DNA from 2 places in the Paenibacillus sp. VTT E-133280 genome. Region 1 is predicted to be linked to the other one. Evidence: riboswitches for the same ligand, from Rfam matches in the RefSeq annotation. Region 1 holds a riboswitch; the other holds the start of a gene.
The links. Region 1 has a riboswitch for S-adenosylmethionine ahead of CA600_RS23650 (methionine ABC transporter ATP-binding protein). Riboswitches for the same ligand answer to the same signal wherever they lie in the genome.

Region 1 (9,755 bases):
TGCTGCGGGTTATACTTGGAGAGCCGCCTCGAAAGAACAGTGGTGTATTGGCTGACGCGATGGAGAACATGGCCACATTTGCAGCCTTACTGCGCAAGGAAATGAACGCTCATGAGGATAATGACCATGAATACCGCAAGCTGGAGATTTGGACACGTGGACTGATCTCGTCACTGGATGAATTGGAGCAAAGCTGGTTCGCGGCCGCCTTTTACCGGAAATCGGTAATCGCTGGTTATATGGACGATATGTCACCAGTGGAACAAGGCGATTATGCGCGTTATGTTTATTTTTATAAAGATGGATTTATTCGTGTATTCTCTCTTCTGGACAAGCTTGGAACGGTGCTGAATCATTTTTATGACCTCAAAACCTCCAAATTAAAAACGCATTTTTCTTATTTTACAGTGCTGCGTCAACTTCAGTTATTGAATGTGCATCCTGCGTTAGCGGATCAACTGGAACAGATCAAGAACTCTTATCGTGATCCACTGGAGAATCTACGCAAGCGCAGAAATGCTGAAATTCATTATATGAATTCCGAAATGCAGGATGATTTATGGCAGCGACATCAAGGCTTGCATGACAAAATTCAGCTTGAGGATTTAGATAGCCATCTTGAGGATTTAAAGCAGTCCCTTGAAATGAACTGTAAAACATTAATCGCGGCATTCAGCTACAGCAATGAACAACTGCGTAAGGAAATCAGCAAGGCAAAGAGCATACAATCCTAAGCGTTCAAGATATTTCCTTTTGACAAAAAACAAGAAACTTACTATACTTATGCTTGCATTAAAGTCTGTACGAATTCAAACATAAAAATTTCATACTCTATATCTTATCGAGAGTGGCGGAGGGATAGGCCCGATGAAGCCCGGCAACCGATTTGTATACAGCGCGATTAGCGTTATATACAAATGTCATGGTGCTAATTCCTACAATGACGCAAGGTTTGTGGTCGTTGGCAGATGAGAAGGCATTGTCTAAATAAACACACAGAGCCTCTTGCGATCTGCATCGATCGTCGGAGGTTTTTTTGTATGGAATAAGTGAAATATAAAGGGGGCGACGAGCGTTGATTAATCTAAAAGGAATAACAAAGGTATTTGGAAAAGGCAGCCATGCGGCTACAGCACTTTCCGGATTGAATCTGTCTATCGAAAAAGGTGAAATATTCGGAGTCATTGGCCATTCTGGCGCGGGGAAAAGTACATTGATCCGATGCATTAATCTGTTGGAACGTCCGACAGAAGGAGAGGTTTGGGTTGATGGTGTAGAGCTAACCAGTCTTAGCCAAGCTCAGCTGCAGGAACAGCGGCGCAAAATTGGGATGATTTTTCAACATTTCAATCTGCTATCTTCAGCGACGGTGTACGATAATATTGCTTTTCCTCTGCGACTCACAGGCGTTTCGAGAACAGGTATTGATGCAAAAGTAAAAGACTTGCTTGCCCTAGTGGGGCTTGAAGATCACAAGGATAAGTATCCCTCTCAATTATCAGGAGGGCAAAAGCAACGGGTCGGCATCGCACGGGCACTTGCCAGCGACCCTGATGTGCTGCTGTGTGACGAGGCAACCTCTGCGCTTGACCCACAAACGACAGACTCTATTCTTAAGCTATTGCTCGATATTAATAAACGATTCCATCTGACCATTGTGCTGATCACTCACGAAATGCACGTGATTCAGAGCATCTGTGACCGTGTTGCGGTCATTCATGGTGGTGGTATCGTTGAGCAGGGTAAAGTGACGGAGGTATTCCTGAAGCCGCAGCATGAGGTCACCCGCGATTTCATTCGCAGTGAATCACAGAATGAGGGCCCCCTTCGTACGGCGCTTGACGCTGCTGCTGGGGAAAACTCTCAGGCCGTCAAAATTACCTTTTTCGGAGAGAAGACCTACGGCTCTGCCCTTTCCAATGTAGTACGTGAGACAGGTGTTAGCTTTGCCATTCTGCATGGTACCATCTCAACGATTAAAGACGTACCTTATGGGCAAATGATTGTTCGGTTCGAAGGACCCGCTGAAGCGATTGCTGTGACGATAGCTGAACTAACCGCTCAAGGGCTTGAAGTGGAGGTGATTTCGTAATGAATTTCGCAGATTTAAACTGGCAAGAAATGATGGATGCTACCGTTGCTACTTTGGAAATGTTACTATTTTCCGGAATATTCACAATTATTCTTGGTTTACCACTCGGAATTCTATTGTATTTATGGGGAAGATCGAATAGTATAGTAATCAGAGTAACTTACTCGGTCTTATCGTTCATTGTAAACATTCTACGATCCGTACCATTTATCATTTTGATGGTGGCATTGATTCCTTTTAGTAAAGCCGTTGTTGGTACCGCCATTGGTGTACTGGGCACGATTCCACCGCTTGTGATTGGTGCTGCTCCGTTTTTTGCCCGTCTGGTAGAGACGGCACTAAGAGAGGTAGACCGCGGAGTGATCGAAGCGGCACAAGGTATGGGGGCATCGACGAATCAAATCGTTATGCGTGTTCTTTTGCCAGAGGCTCGTCCAGGTCTGCTCGCCGGGGTTACGATCACACTGGTTACACTGGTCTCTTATACGGCCATGTCCGGGATGGTAGGCGGCGGCGGTCTAGGTGATCTAGCGATCCGTTATGGATATTACCGTTATGAGAAGGAAGTTATGATTATCGCTGTAGTCTTGATGGTCATACTGGTGCAACTGCTACAGATGGCCGGTGATCGACTAGTAAGACATTTTACACGGAAATAAGGTACGTCTATATATAGCCTTATTCATACAAATACCAAGGATAAGAGGGGGATTTAAAATGAAAAAATTACTACTTACTTTTTTTAGTCTGACATTGGTTGTGGTGCTAGCTGCTTGCGGCAATAACAATAATGCTTCTAACTCGGCTGCCACTAATGCACCTGAAAACGGTGCTGCAACTACAGAACCAGTGAAATTGGTGGTTGGTGCTTCACCTGTTCCACACGCTGAGATTTTAAAAGCTATTAAGCCATTGCTTGAAGCGCAAGGAATTACATTGGAAATCAAAGAATTCACTGACTATGTTCAACCAAACGTTCAGCTTTCAGAGAAGAATCTGGATGCTAACTTCTTCCAACATCAGCCTTACCTGGATGACCAGAATCAAAAGAACGGTTCGGATCTAGTTTCGGTTACAGCTGTTCATGTTGAACCTTTTGGTGCATATTCCAAGAAAATCAAATCCATCGACGAGCTGGCTGATGGTGCGAAAGTAGCCATCCCTAATGATGCTACAAACGGTGGTCGTGCACTGATCCTGCTTGCCAAAAATGGACTGATTAAATTAAAAGATGATACCAACATCACAGCTACTCAAGCGGATATTACTGAAAATAAGAAAAACCTTAAAATTATCGAGCTAGATGCAGCAATGTTAGGCCGTCAATTAGATGAAGTGGATCTTGCCTTGATTAACACTAACTATGCGCTGGAAGCTGACCTAGTGCCAACTAAAGATGCTTTGTTCATCGAAGGTACGGATTCCCCCTATGCTAACATCCTGGTAGCTCGTCCTGACAATAAAGATTCTGATGCAATCAAAAAGCTGGTCGCTGCTCTGAATTCTCCAGAAGCGAAGGCATTCATTGAAGAGCAGTATAAAGGCTCGATCATTCCAGCATTTTAAGACAGAAAGATAACTTATTCTCTATACAGCATAAAACCCGCTGCCTAATGGCATGCGGGTTTTATGCTGTATGTTGTAGGGAAAGTGTAAATCCTCTATAATAAGAAAATCCCGATCTCCTGAAGAGGAGGATCGGGAATGATATTGAATGGGATTAGAATACTTGCATAACTTCTTGTACGCCTTCTACTTCTTCAAGAAGGGCGCGTTCAATCCCGGCTTTCAAGGTGATCGTGGAGCTTGGGCAGCTGCCGCAGGCACCCATAAGTTTCAACTTCACAATGCCGTCTTCTACATCGACTAGTTCAACGTCACCGCCATCGCGCTGTAGGAACGGACGAAGTTTATCAAGCACTTCCAATACTTCATCATACATTTCGGTGCTTTGTACATTCTCACTCATTTCTCAATCACTCCTTTCGTAAGTTCATTATAGTACAAAAAGTTAAAAAATAAAATGGTTAGGCGGAATAGGGAGATCATCATGAGACCAATTATTGAATTTTGTGCCAGTAACATGGGTCACGGAACAGACAAGCTAATGCAAAAGCTGGAAGGAAATCCAGATTACGATGTGATCGAATACGGATGCCTGAACAATTGTGGGGAATGTTATTTAACTCCATTTGCAATGGTTGAAGGAGACATCGTTGCAGCAGATACGGTTGCTGAGCTCGAAGAGAAAATTGATGCTAAAATCAAAGAGCTAGAGGCTTGGTTCAATATGGACCTTGATTAAATGTTTTTTGTGGAAAATAAAGGGCTGCTCTTTTTCGTATTTATAACGGAAAAGAGCAGCCCTTAGGTTTATCCTAAAGTGCGTTTTGACATCCAGAGCACCCCGCTCTTAAGGATACGGGGAACCCGTCCTTTGACGGAGCGTTGGCCCATCAGACCAAATCCAGCTTTCTTGCCTAGTGAACCTAAGGTACCCTTTAGACGAATAGGATGAAGCTTAGGGGTCTCGCCGCGCCACATGGCTTGAATAACCTGAGCAACCTGCTCACCCTGCGCTCCTGCGGCTTGTGCGCTTGGAGCGAATGGCAGGCTGGCACAGTCGCCAATTACATACACTTCTGGATAATCAGGTACACGATAATATTCATCCAAAATGATCCGTCCTCCGCGATCCTTCGGGACTGTTAATTCCTGAACAACCTTCACCGGTTGAATCCCTGCGGTCCATACCGTAACATCTGAAAGAATTTCCTCTGTACCGTTAAAAAGCGCATCTTTCTCTACATGGGATACTGAGACACGTCCAAGTGTCTGTACTTGGTGGTGGTGAAACCATTCCTCCACGTACTGTGACAGCTTCGCAGGGAAGGCAGATAAGACACGTTCACCACGATCCAGAATAGCAATATTAAGATCTGGCCGGCTCTCCCGAAGCTCTGCCGCCAATTCCACTCCACTTAGTCCACCGCCTACAATGTTAATTGTTCCATAAGGCTTCACATCGTTTAAACGTTGGTAAGTTTCGCGTGTTCCTGCAAAGGTCTGGATACTGCAAGTATATTGATCAGCTCCAGGGATGTTATGGTAATTGTCGGTACAACCTAGTGCAATGGCAAGTATGTCATAAGACACAGTCTCATCAGGCTCCATTGTAATGATTCTACTCTCCAAATCAATGGAACTCACCTCACCGTAACGGATAGTGAGACGGGGATGAACCGGAAACTGGATCCGCAAGTGATAGTCAGTTACTGTACCCGCGGCAAGCGCATAATATTCCGTTTTGATTCCTTGATAAGGCATTCGGTCAATTAAGATAATTTCAATATCCTGAGGAAGGTGATTATTGAGCAATTCTTGAATTAGGGCCAAGCCGCCATAGCCGCCGCCCAGAACGAGTAGTGTTCTCATGCTGACCGAACTTCCTTTCCAATATAGGGTAACGGATCTAGGTAGTCTTTTATTCGTATACCTTTATCGCATTGTAGAACGTGTCACGTTCTACTGGAATTCGTCCAGCACCTTTTACTAACCAGATCAATTCATCGCGAGTGAGGCCTTCAGGTGTTAAGGCACCAGCCGCATGGCTAATGCGTTCTTTAAGAATAGTACCATGTACGTCAGAAGCACCGAAGTTCAGTGCAACTTGAGTAAGCTGAGGACCGATATTAATAAAGTACGCTTTGATGTGATCGAAATTATCCAGCATCAATCTGCTGATCGCAATCGTCTTCAGATCCTCATAAGCGGAGTTGCGGCGCATAATCCCTGCATTCTTGTTCTTAGGCTGCATAGATAATGGAATGAATACCATAAAGCCATTGGTTTCATCCTGTAGATCGCGGATCTGCATCATGTGCCGGATACGATCTTCATGAGATTCAATCGAGCCGTAGAGCATAGTTGTATGTGTCTTCATGCCAAGCTGATGTGCTGTCCGGTGAACTTCCAGATATTCTTCCACATTAGCCTTATCTACACGCATTTTTTTACGGTATTGATCAGATAATATTTCTGCGCCACCACCAGTAAGCGTCTTAAGTCCTGCTGCACGCAGCTGCTCCAGTACTTCACGAATACTCAATCCGCTAATTCGGGTGAAAAAATCGATTTCGGCTGCAGTGTATGCTTTTAAGGTTACCTCAGGGAAACGTTCATTCAGGGCTTTTAAAGAATCCACGTAATACTGGAAAGGAACCTTGTCATTATGACCGCCTACAATATGGAATTCGCGCACACCTGGATGAATATGCTGTTCGACATATTGCACCATTTCCTGACCAGAAAGGGTATATGCACCCTCTTCTCCATCATCTTTGCGGAAATTGCAGAATGCACAGTGAGATTCGCAAACATTGGTGAAATATAGACTCATGTTTTCGATAAAATATACCCTGTTGTTGTTCTTTGCGACATTGACTTCATTTGCTAACTGGCCAATCGTTAGCAGGTCGTTACTTTGATATAAATAAACGCCATCTTCTAAATTCAATCTTTCGCCGCCGCGAACTTTTTCAATAATGTTCATCATTCGGGCGTCTGTTTGGGGGGTGAAGAGAGTAGACATATAATAAATTCCTCCTGAAAGTTTTACGGGGTCCATTGCCCGCAGATAATTCCCAGACTTACCCAGACGGTAGCTGTTCATTCATGAAAATAAATCAGAGGTTTAGCCTCCGTGACAAATTTCCGAATTTTTACTTATGTTTGCCTTCCTTATTATAAACCTCTCTTATAAGGGGATCAACAGCTGGATATGGATGGCTTAATTTGGTGTGATAGGTCAAGCATAAGGCAGTTGTGACTTGAGGGGAATGGAATAGTCGGTTATACTGAGTTTATTAAGTATATATTTTTAAGAAAGTAACTTTTGGCCGGATGGCCTCTTAAACATAAGTTTTTTTCTTGTGAAGTCAGTCTAATCTATAGGAGGATATGATCATGATTAATATTAGCGAAAAGGCAGCAGAACAATTAAAGGCGATGCTTGCTGAACAAGAAGTGCCGAACATGTTCCTCCGTATTGGAGTAACGCCCGGCGGTTGCAGTGGATTCTCTTACGCTATGGGCTTTGATGATAATGAAACCGATCAGGACGTATATATGGACATCCAAGAGATGAAGGTTGTCGTGGAGAAAGAGAATCTTCGTTACCTGGATGGTCTCGAAATCGATTTTGAAGAATCCGGCATGACGGGCGGCTTCACCATCAATAACCCGAACGCTACGGCAACCTGCGGCTGCGGCTCAAGCTTCCGTACAGCTACGGATGCGGGGAAACCGAACGAAGAGCCTTGCTAATCGCGACGTTACGCCTTCAAGCCCCATGTTGATTTCTACAACACGGGCGTGGAGGCTTTTTTTTATTCTCAATGACAAAAGTCATCACAAGGAGCTCAAAGCATGCTAATTAGGAAATTAAACGCAGAAGAACAACCTCCCTTACATTTGTTGTTATTAGCCGATCCTTCCCTAAGTCTTGTTGAAGCGTATTTAAAAAGAGGGCAATGTTTTGTAGCTGAAGTGGAGAATTGCATTATAGGTGTCTATGTTTTGCTACAAACGAGGCCTGAGACAGTGGAGCTAGTGAATATAGCCGTTGATGAGAATCAGCAAAGTAAAGGGATAGGTAAGCAGTTGGTCTATCATGCGATTCAGAATGCGAGATTAGATGGTGCGAAGACAATAGAAGTGGGTACGGGAAATTCTAGCGTAGGACAACTGGCTCTTTATCAGAAATGTGGATTTAGAATTACCGGAATCGATAGAGACTTTTTTATCAGACACTACAGTGAAGAGATTGTTGAAAATGGGATCAAGGTAGTGGATATGATTCGTCTTTCGTTAGATATATGAGTGACATACAAGCAAAAGCCCTCCGATGGAATTCCTCGAGAGGGCTTTTGCTTGTTCCTGCGTACAATTAGGCTGGAATAATAAACTTGTAATTAATCATAAACACGATGAGCGCTGCGGCTCCAAGGGAAAAGGCAATACAGCCAGCACCCAGTGCTCTGCGTCTGTCTTTAATGAATTTTAAGCCGATAGCGCAGATCAGTATAGTCGTTCCAGCCAATACGATGGACATCCCAAGCATGGCCACCCAATATAATACCTCAAAAAACTGAGCCATTCCGAGCCCTCCCCGCGCTGTTTTTTAGCAAGCCTTTAATTCATTATTATAATAGTAGAATTTGAAAATGTAACCGCTATTAATAATACAACGATTTTGAAGATTATTCTAGTTATAGTGAACTCATCCATTGTGATTTAGATGTCGAATGTTCAGAGATAAGGTTCTACAAAATCTGCAATGATACCCTGCGGGGTTGAGAATGTTGTCGATACAAGCTCTATGCCCTTTTTGCTAAGAGCTTCTTCCTACACGGACAATCATACAAGAGGGCGGGGCCTTTTCTGAGTAATGTATAGGGTAGGCTGGAATGTGAAAGGAGGGAAAGGACGATGTCGGGAAGACAACTGGCTAGCAAATGGTTGAAGACAGAAGCATTGCTCAGTGACGCGAGGGTTTCTCATTATATACCAATGACGAGGGTGTATTCGGCTGACTCACTGTTAGCCATGCTCCGGAGATACGGAAATGTTGTTATTAAACCAATAGTTGGCGGTGGAGGCTACGGTGTAATTAAAGTGTTTCGGGATAGCCGGGGTTATGGATTTACTTATATGGACAGAACCCGAATTTACAAGGACTTTAGATCCATGAGACGAGCGCTTCATTTCGTCAAGGTTAGACGTAAATATTTGATTCAACAGGGGATTTCTCTCGCCAGAATTGGTGGGCGTCCTATTGATTATCGGGTCAAAGTAGTGAGAAATGGTGGTGTTTGGGAGTTTCGCTCTATGGTGGGAAGATTGGCCCGGCCTGGCCTTTTCGTAACTAATTTATGTAAAGGAGGCACGATGCTTTCTTGTCGAGAAGGGCTTCGCAGATCGTTGCCTCGAATTAAAGCCTCAGCGAAGAAAGCAGAAATGCGCAGGCTTACGCTAGTATGTATCGAACTGATGGAGCGGCATTTCCCGGGAATAGGCGAACTGGGTTTTGATTACGCCGTGGATTATTCAGGTAAAATATGGATTCTGGAGGTTAATACAAGACCTCAGTAAATTAACAAAAATTTTAGAATTGACGATAATAGAGTAGTAAGATAAAATTGCGTTTAGTTGCGTTCTTTTGGGGTAAATTATATTGTAATTTATTTACAATAAAAATATATTTTTAGCTGTATGCAAGTGGTTCAGTCCTGTGTATAACTATTATCCCCATATTCCACTGTGCAGTTATCACCTTTATAACGCTTACGCACATATTATACACAGGATTTCCACATGTACTTGTGGATAACGCGAACGCTTGTTCGAAAAATGATAGTTTGATATGATAGATTCAGATCCAAATACAGGAAAGGTAGATGAACGTTATGGTTGAATTGTCCGATGAGATGCTTCTAGACTCTTACCATAGAGCGATAGAACTGCAACTAGAGCATGATTTCATCGCTCTTCTACTCGTTGAGATTCGCAAACGAAACTTACACTCTCCAGTTCATGCGGTTCTTCATTAAAACAGCGCAAAGTATACCTTTGTAGCAGGCTACATATAAATAAACCGCGAGTC
Region 2 (9,755 bases), on a different contig from region 1:
TTTGTGGATAACACCATTCAATATGTAAAAGCTCAAAAGGAATATTGGATTAGTGTAAAAGATAAAGCCATGAAGAAAATGGGCGATATATTCCAAAGTGTAAAATCTAAAATCAAGAAAACCAAGGATGAATTTATCGCTGGCGTCCGCACGATTAAAGATTCAGCGATCAGCAAAATCAAATCAACCATAACAAAAACCATTATGAAGATTGCAGTTGCATCTGCTAGTGTTATTCAAGGCGCCAGGATCTTGGCGAATATGGATAAACTGGAGAGTCTGCAGAAAAGTCTGGTGCGTAAGGAAGAAAACATTGCTGAAGCTGTCGAGAGGATATTGTCCCTAGCTTCTGGAGTAAGTTCCAACGTGGGCGGAGCATACAGTGAATCTTATGTTCAAGCCCAATTAAGAGAAGTTCAGCGTTTAAGCAATGAAGTCCGAATACAGAAAAGTCGTGTAACAACAGCGATAAACAGTAAAACCGCAGGCCTAAGATACACCGTAACAAAATATCGGGAAATCGAATCCAAGATTGTTGCAGCAGCCCGTGCAAGTACTAACACTATGTACCTGAACTAAGAGATGACGTAGTGAGAGGGTGAAGCGATGAGAGCATTGCCGCTTAAATGGTTTGAGGCAAAGGACTGTAACAATGTTGTTAACTCTCAGGCTATGGGTGAGATTTGAATTGGATTCCTAAAGTTAAAGGTAACTAAATGGAGAGGAGCAGTTAAATGAAAAAATTAATGAGTTCGCTGGTAGTCTTGCTAATGGTAACCCTGTTTTCTTCGAGTTTTATTAGTCTCGCAGCAAGTCTTCCATTGAGGGTAGTAGTAAATGGAGAAAAAGTTATTTTTCCAGATGCACAGCCTTTTATCGATGCTCAGCAAAGAGTCCAGCTTCCGGTTCGCTTTATAAGTGAAGCACTTGGAGCTAAGGTCTTATGGGACAGTAAGGCTAAAAAAGCCACAATCTCGCTTGAAGGCAAAACAATGGGTGTCTATATCGGGAAAAAAAGTTATGAGCTAAATGGAAAAACGAAACAAATGGATACGGCTGCACTATTTAAACAATCAAGAACGTTTGTCCCGCTGAGATTTGTATATGAAGGACTCGGCGTAAACGTGAAATGGGATGATGCCGTGAAGACGGTTTACATCACTACTCCGGGTAATGAGCCTCCTCCAAGCAGCAGCAAGCCTTCAACAGAGCCTAAAGAGGCGACTGTCCATGGATTTAAGATTCCGTATACAGAAATGGGACCGAATAGTGATCCAGCTTATGTATCAGCATCGAAAATGGTAGTTTATGAGACAGTGGACCCAGAACCCGACCAAATCATTATGCAATTTAGCATTAGTTTTACAAAGGTAGGCACAGATCCAGTTCAAGCTATGAATGAAGCAGAAGCCATTCTTCGCCAAAAAATTGAGGGCAATGTTGTTGATTCCATCATGAATTATGTCCGAACCAAAAAGCAAAGAAGTGATGCATTGCCGCTTAAGTGGTTTGAGGCAAAGGAGTTTAAAATTTTTGTTAATTCTCAGGCTATGGGCGAGATTGGAATTGGATTGCAAAAAAAGTAAACGATAATCAGATCATTTATGGAATAGGTGACTAAATGAAAAAATCATTATGGTTTAGCTTTATCATTATAATCATTCAAACGCTTGTTACTTCTGTTGTCTCAGCAGAGGCGGGTGATAATATTCCAACAACAACAGCAGAAGTTATTAAACATATCAATGAGGATATGGAAAATTTATATGGTGAGGCTAATTATTATCCTATCCAATCGGGATTCGGTGCGTTAAGAACAGACTTGTTGCAAAAAAACATGGATTCAAAAACATTTAATTTTGATATGGTTTATGGACAAAGCCATGGACCGGTGTTGACCTATAAAAACAATATGTATGCCTATTCTGGATATACAGTTACTGGGGATTCCGTATCTACAGAAGGAGCCCCTTGGTATGCCGGGTGGAGTGGTACCCAAATTCAGAATTTTAACATGATTAAGGAACCATGGTTAAAAGCTGCTTTACTAGGAATTCAAAGAAATGATTTTGATAGATATACCAATACGAACAACGAATATCTACTGAAATCCAAAGGCACTTTTGAACAATCTATTATTACGGGATTAAATGAGAATTATGCAGGGAAATTGTATGAGAAATTTATGTACAACAATCAAAACAGCAATTTCAAAGACAAACCTGTGTATACAAGGGATGCAACCCCGTCTAAAGGTGGACAATGGATAGATTATGTTCACGTCCTACAGCCCCCTACATATCTTTCGTGGGGATCAGGCAGGATTTACATTCAAGGATCGGATGGAAATATTACTTACTTAGGTATTCCTATCGCTCCGTTTATTTTGCAGGCAAATGACCTATCCCCTCATTTCGAAACCATGCCGACCGGCGCAGTAGCGGGACAAGAGGTAACCGTCGGGATCAGACTGAGATCTAGCTTCGCTATCGAGAAAACGACAGATTACGCATGGAAGATCACGAGTAACGGAAAGGAAATCCCTGTAAGATACCACGGTCATGCGTCAACATTAGCAGGTGAAATTACGCTTGCGGCTAATACGGCGGACAAGATTCTTTACGCGACATTTACAATGCCTGAGGAAGATATATACATCCAGTTTAATCTGAATAGGCAGAAGTCACCTAAGGAAGTCATGTACGGAAATAATGAGCTTTACGGATGGATTAAGAAGGTCAACGCGATGCCAACAACCAAAGGCTCCTTTGATCTGGATTACAATGTGTTATCGAGAAAAGTGAAATTCGGGTTAGCAGATGGCGCAGCAATTAAGGCCGTTTTACAGCCGCCATATGCTGATTTCACTTGGAGTGGAAATGCTACCGGTGCTTTGGAAGTAACCAATAATTCGGATGCTATCTATCGCTATTTCCAAGTGAAGAATAATCCGGTGGTTGACGAGGCTGCCAGTACAATCATTAGACAACCCGACATTATAGCTAGTTTGCAGCGCCCTGATTTTGGCGATGATCCGGTTAACGGCAAATGGTATAGTAATCCGGCTCCGTACTCTCCTAATCAAAGGTCGGGCAATATCAGTTTCCAGGGTACCGTGAGCAGAAATTATACGCGTGATTATCAGGTTTGCAGCACCAGTAAGAACGCAGAAGGCCAAGATGTTGAATCTTGTCAAACGTATACGGAGAGTGGAACCACTTCGGCTCCATTTACACCTGGGCAAGATGTCAAAACCATTCGTACTTATATTTATAACGGTCTCGAACAAATCGCACCGAAGCTATACAAGAATTCAATAGACAAGAATAAGGCAGATTCTTTAATCAGAGAGCTCCTCTGGACAAGTGAGCCTTCCCCTTATAATGTAATCCGCTGGATGGCTCATGAAGATGAGAATAAGGACCTGAAGGAATGGACGAAGGTAAGGGGGAAATTCGAGCGGATCTTTACACAGCAGGCCAGTGCAGACATTGGCTGGAAGGTTGAGAATAGCATGGCTAAAGCTTATAAGAAAGCCAGAGATACCGCTAAAAAAATGCTGAATAACAAATCTGATTACGATAATGCCGTGTTTGCAACCGATAAACAGCTGCAAGGATATGATTATCCGATTAAGTCGGGATATTATTTTAACCCTGTTGGAACCTATTCCTTTACACTGGAGACGGTTACGTTTAAGGACACAGATAAAGACACGAAGGACCATAAGGAGCTTGTTGAGGACCTTACGAATTCTTTCCGCTATGAAACGGATCTTATGTATATCAATAACGATAAGGTTGCGGTTAATCTCCGGAATGAACCCCTGAGCAAAAGCGGCAATAACTTTGCAAGAAAGCCAGCAGCTTTATCTGTCGAGGATAACACGGGCGTTAATAACGCGAAATTACTTACGGTTGAGAATAGCTTTACTAAAGAGGTGGAAGAAATTCCATATTCCCAGAATAGAGAAGAGGATGAAGGCACCCATGAATTCTGGAAGAATATACTAGAGGGTTATTCACAATCTAGTACACTGGGAAGCTTCAGCAATTTCAAATACCGTGAATATGTGGGCTTGAATCAGCATATGTACAAGATCACAGAGAAGTCTACGGTGACCATTACGATCAACAAAGACAAACTTCCTGTCTATACTACAGCTGAAATGCCAGACGGCAAGTATTATGTCAAGGCTTGGCTGGCGGATGTGGAGCTGTCTAAGAGTAGCAATGCTTACAAATCTTTAGGCAAGCTGGTCGGCATTAAGCCGCTGGATCAGATTGAGGTTACGGTAAAAGGCTCCATGTTCGACGACTTGAATAACTAAATGACAGCACCCTCCATGCAAAGATGCATGGAGGGTGCTTTGTTAAAAGATAAGAACGTATAAGTTTTACACTATACATTATCCTTAGCTTTCTCTCTTAAACACCTTTTGCGTCCTTATAAGGACGCAAAAGGTGTTTATACTTGTTGTGATAGCGCTTCATTCGACGTATAATTAGGGCTGGTGATTGCTTTTTTTAATGATATTATTCATTTGTGTATGGGTAGCGTATCAATTTCTAACTAGAGAAAGGGAGATAATTGCTGTGAAGCTATTGGGAGCGATTGAAGCAGGCGGAACAAAGTTTGTATGTGGGATTGGTTATGAGGACGGTACCATTGTTGACCGAGTTAGCTTTCCGACAACAACACCGGAAGAAACGATGGGACTAGTAATAGACTATTTTAAAGAGAAAAATGTAGAAGCATTCGGAATCGGATCTTTTGGACCGATTGATCCCGTACTGGACAGCCCTACTTATGGTTACATAACAACGACACCAAAACCCCACTGGGGACAATATAATCTGGTAGGCACAATGGCTGAACAATTTAACGTTCCGATCGGCTTTGACACGGATGTGAATGGTGCAGCGCTTGCGGAGAGTAAATGGGGAGCGGCTAAAGGTCTGGACAGCTGTCTTTACATAACGGTTGGGACAGGGATTGGAGCAGGAGCGGTTGTTGGCGGCCAGATGGTTCATGGATTGTCACATCCTGAGATGGGACATATTCTAGTTCGTAGACATCCAGAGGATACGTTTGAGGGTTACTGCCCTTATCATGGCGATTGTCTTGAAGGATTAGCCGCAGGTCCTGGGATCGGCAAACGCTGGGGACAACCGGCTGGAGAGCTACCAGTGGACCATCCGGCATGGGAGATGGAAGCTCACTATCTTGCCCATGCACTCATGAACTATGTGCTGATTCTGTCTCCTCAAAAAATCGTAATGGGCGGTGGTGTTATGAAGCAAAGCCACCTATTCCCGTTAATTCGTACTAAGCTGCAAGAGTTATTGAGCGGATATGTTCAACATCCATCGCTTAATGTCGACATCGATAATTATGTTGTCTCACCAGGTCTTGGAGACAATGCAGGGCTTGCTGGAGCGATTGGATTGGCTACATTAGCTCTAGCTAGAAGCTAGTATAAAAAGACATTGACTGTTCGGTAATATATGGTATTGTAGGATCTAACAGTATAGCATTTAATGAGGGAGCACCTCTTTCGCGTTTATCGTGAGAGTGGTGCTTTTTTGCGTTCGGGGTCTGATTGCGAAAGGATTTGTTCGCTCCGAAGGAAGCTCTTCCCGGAAGGTTATTGTGCTTGCTGTAAGTTGAGAAAGGTAGGGATGAATATGCAAATTGTATTTATGAACCGTTTATCCAGAATATCTGAAGTGGATCAAGAGGTGTACGCCCAGCTGTGGATTGGAGAGGAAGAGGGGATCTGGAGTCTGGGCTGGCGTGATTTTTCAGGAGGGGAGAATTACATTGAGAATTTATGGTATGAAGGTGGATCTTGGAATGAAATGCTCTGTGTGTACAGGCATGAGCTAGCGGTGAAGATGGGAGATGGCTATCGACCCTTAATCGATGGGATATTCCACGAGGAGGATAGTCTTAGCGGACGTAATCAGGAGCAGCTGAAGCTTCAATATTACAGTGAACATTATGGGAATGAAGCCATTTATGAAGAGTTATGTGCTTGGCGCCGTGGTAAGGCTTCGAGTGAACGGAAGGCACCCTATATTCTCGCCAGCAATCGTCTATTGCGCTTGTTAAGTACATTTCTACCGCATACGCCAGAGGAACTGATGCAAATTCCGGGTGTAGGAGAAGGCAAGGTAGCACAGTTTGGGGCCGATTGGCTGGCTATAACTACTGCGGTGGCAAGGGAACATTCCTTCCCTCTAAATTGGGTATATGAAGTAATTGAAGAGGAGTCTTTCGTATCTTGGCTTTATAAACAGAAAGAGGTCAAATATAAGAAGCAGCTAGAACGACTTCGCTTGCGGAGGATTATGTTACAGGGGATCGAGAATGGATTGGGCTTGGAACAGCTTAAGGTGAACAGTGGAGTGAACCGGCGTGAACTGATTGAAGCGGTAGAGGAGCTAGAAAGAGAGGGTTATTCCGTCGAGAAGCTGATCCATGTAGAGCTTGGCAATATGCCGCAGCATGAGCAGGATGCGATATGGAATGCCTATGAGGAGCTTGGAGACCTTTTCCTAAAACCGGTGTTACATAAGGTGTATGGTGACGATTTTTCCGCTGCTGAAGGATTGGATATTTATTATGAGCGTCTGCGATTGATCCGCATCCGTTTCCGCCGGGAGCAAACGCATAAAGTGGGCATGGCGACCAGTTTTTAAATTCGCGCATACCAAAAAGACGAAGGCTTCCTTATACCTTTCGGTTACAGGGCCTTCGTCTTGCTTATTCGTCCGGTTCGTTTCATAGCCATTCCTTCTTGCGGAAAACATACAGCATCCCACAGCCTAACGTCAACATAACACCTATAACGCCATAATAGCCATATTTTGTATGAAGCTCAGGCATATGATCAAAGTTCATACCGTAGATTCCGGTAATTACGGTCAGGGGCATGAATATTGTTGTGATCGCAGTAAACACTCTCATAATTTCATTCGCACGGTTGGCGATACTGGATTGGTATGCCTCTCGTAAGTTGCCCATGAGATCGCGATATGTCTCAAAGGTTTCAGATATTTTAACCGCATTTTCATAAATGTCGCTAAAATATTTCTGCAGCTGATCATCAATCAGACGGAGGTCTTTTTTATTTAGGGTATTGATTACTTCTTTTTGTGGCCCCAGCATTTTCTTCAACCATAGAATTTCACTTCGCAGACCGATAATTTCACTGAGATGTGACTTTTTGGTATGCATGAGAATATCTTCTTCCAGCTTCTCAATCCGAGCTTCAATTCGGTCGCCGACGGAGAAATAGTTATCCACGACAAGGTCAATTAGTAAGTAAAGGAACATATCCGGTTCACTTACTTCTTGCTCCCAGAGCATAGGCTTCAGGATTCGTAGTTCATTGATCTTTTGCTTCGTGACAGTGATGATGTAATGTCTTCCAAGGAATACATTGAGCGCCCGTAGGAAAATTTCTTCATCGTCAAAGCGGATGCTATTTACAACTATAAAGTAGTGACTTTCGTATATTTCGATCTTCGGACGCTGATCCTCTTCGCTAAGGCAATCCTCAACAGCAAGATCATGTAGGTTGAATAAGGGCTGAAGCAGCTCCAAATCCTCAACATCGGCGTCAATCCAATAGAACCCTTCCGTTGGGGGTGTTAGTGTTTCATCAATTTCATCAATAGGTGTAAAAACCCCTGCATTCACCAGCCGGATTTTCATCTGATTTCACTCCTCCTATCCCCAGGTCTTCACTAGGGACTGCTAAATTAAGCACAGAGAAAAAAATCAGCTTGGCCGGGCGTTACAATCAATACATAGGGCCAAATGACGTTTCGAGGGCATGAAGAAGAACTGCTCCCGCCGCCGGCAAGCTGATGATTATCCTGTGTGGTTGCTCATTCTGTACACATATTTGCGAGCTCGGGTCGCCTTCCATTCTTCTTCTCACCTCTTCTTTTCGTTCAGGTATGAAATACTTGTCTAGTATAACAACGGAGTATGCCTCTTTCAAGCAAATTTATTGTGATTTTGAGGCTTCTTCAGCATTGTATGGACTTGACGAAAAGGAGGTTCATGATTTAAAGTGAATTTTAAAGTAATTTAATTGAATACAGCTAAATCTTATCAAGAGCAGGTGGAGGGACTAGCCCTATGAAACCCGGCAACCGGCGTGTAAACGCACGGTGCTAATTCTTGCGGAATTTCTGCAGACGTCTAATCGTCTTCAGGAATATTCTGGCAGATGAGAGAGGCGCATATGACTGTAGATATGACCTTTCTCGATTTCCGAGGAAGGTCTTTTTATTGTTCAGCAAGCCGCAGTGCGGCAAAACAACTAAATTCAGCTAAGGAGTGGAAAGACAATGCCAATTAAAATTCCCGACAGTTTACCGGCGAAAGAAGTACTATCCGGAGAAAATATTTTTGTGATGGACGAAAGTCAGGCTTTCCATCAGGATATCCGTCCACTACGGATTGCTATTCTGAACCTCATGCCGACTAAAGAGACGACAGAGACTCAATTGCTGCGTTTAATTGGAAATTCGCCACTACAAGTTGATGTTACTTTATTGCATCCGCGTTCCCATATTTCCAAGAATACTTCTGCGGAACATTTGAAGAGCTTTTACAAAACCTTTGACGAGATCAGCCACCGCCGTTTGGATGGTTTAATCGTAACAGGTGCTCCTGTAGAACAAATGGAGTTCGAGGAAGTATCGTATTGGGAAGAGCTGAAAGAGATTTTTGAATGGAGCAAGGACAATGTGACTTCAACTATGCATATTTGTTGGGCGGCACAGGCAGGCTTATATCATCATTTTGGTGTTCGTAAAGTGGCATTGCCTGAGAAATGTTTTGGCGTCTTCCCTCATACGATTAATCAAAATAACATTAAACTGTTGCGCGGCTTTGACGAGGTGTTCCATGTACCACACTCTCGTCATACCGATGTCTCCCGTGAAGATATTGAGAATAATCCAGATCTGCAGATTCTGGCGGAATCCGAAGAAGCTGGTATGTATCTAGTGGCTACAAACGACGGAAAACAAATATTTGTGACCGGACATTCCGAATATGATCCTCTATCCTTGAAATGGGAATATGACCGTGATGTGTCTAGAGGGATGGAGATGGCTTTGCCGAAACATTACTTCCCTAAAGATGATCCAGAACGTACACCTCCAGCAGTATGGCGTGCGCATGCCAATTTATTATTCTCTAACTGGCTCAATTACTATGTATATCAAGAAACGCCTTATGATATCGACCCGATTGTTTATTAATAATAACGCTACAATATAAATTAGGAGGCATTAATCATGGATGACAAACTTAGGATTGAAAGTAGACTGGCTCAAATAGGTTCTCAAGAAGATCCAGCCACTGGAGCAATTAATTTTCCAATTTATAATGCAACGGCATTTCGTCATCCAAAACTCGGTCAGAGCACAGGGTTTGATTATAGCCGCACCAAGAGTCCGACCCGTTCAGTACTTGAGAATGCAGCTGCGGAACTGGAATCTGGAGATGCAGGATTTGCTTGTAGCTCAGGGATGGCAGCGATACAAACGGTGCTTACCTTGTTCGCTCAAGGCGACCATTTGATCGTTTCGCTGGATCTTTACGGCGGTACCTATCGTTTGTTGGAACGGATTATGTCCAAGTTTGGAATCACTGCTTCTTATGTAGACACGAATGATTTGGATGCACTGGAAGCTTCACGTCGTCCAAATACGAAAGCTGTATTTATT

Region 2: it holds a riboswitch for S-adenosylmethionine, as region 1 does, so the genes downstream of both, metA (homoserine O-acetyltransferase MetA) here and CA600_RS23650 (methionine ABC transporter ATP-binding protein) in region 1, are expected to answer to the same signal.

The regions. Positions count from the first base shown of each region.
Region 1 is NZ_NFUX01000064.1:29,619-39,373, forward strand. Features, by position in the region: gene CA600_RS23645 (Cthe_2314 family HEPN domain-containing protein) at 1-734, shown strand, start outside; SAM riboswitch class I at 836-975, shown strand; gene CA600_RS23650 (methionine ABC transporter ATP-binding protein) at 1,076-2,092, shown strand; gene CA600_RS23655 (methionine ABC transporter permease) at 2,092-2,751, shown strand; gene CA600_RS23660 (MetQ/NlpA family ABC transporter substrate-binding protein) at 2,810-3,658, shown strand; gene CA600_RS23665 (NifU family protein) at 3,813-4,061, opposite strand; gene CA600_RS23670 (YuzB family protein) at 4,143-4,397, shown strand; gene CA600_RS23675 (NAD(P)/FAD-dependent oxidoreductase) at 4,466-5,527, opposite strand; gene mqnE (aminofutalosine synthase MqnE) at 5,577-6,683, opposite strand; gene CA600_RS23685 (HesB/IscA family protein) at 7,058-7,417, shown strand; gene CA600_RS23690 (GNAT family N-acetyltransferase) at 7,520-7,972, shown strand; gene CA600_RS23695 (hypothetical protein) at 8,040-8,249, opposite strand; gene CA600_RS23700 (YheC/YheD family protein) at 8,582-9,244, shown strand; gene CA600_RS23705 (sporulation histidine kinase inhibitor Sda) at 9,559-9,702, shown strand.
Region 2 is NZ_NFUX01000024.1:34,346-44,100, reverse strand. Features, by position in the region: gene CA600_RS12825 (Mbeg1-like protein) at 1-579, shown strand, start outside; gene CA600_RS12820 (copper amine oxidase N-terminal domain-containing protein) at 735-1,586, shown strand; gene CA600_RS12815 (hypothetical protein) at 1,622-4,330, shown strand; gene CA600_RS12810 (ROK family protein) at 4,596-5,477, shown strand; gene CA600_RS12805 (HRDC domain-containing protein) at 5,688-6,704, shown strand; gene corA (magnesium/cobalt transporter CorA) at 6,787-7,722, opposite strand; SAM riboswitch class I at 8,122-8,252, shown strand; gene metA (homoserine O-acetyltransferase MetA) at 8,367-9,287, shown strand; gene CA600_RS12790 (aminotransferase class I/II-fold pyridoxal phosphate-dependent enzyme) at 9,324-9,755, shown strand, end outside.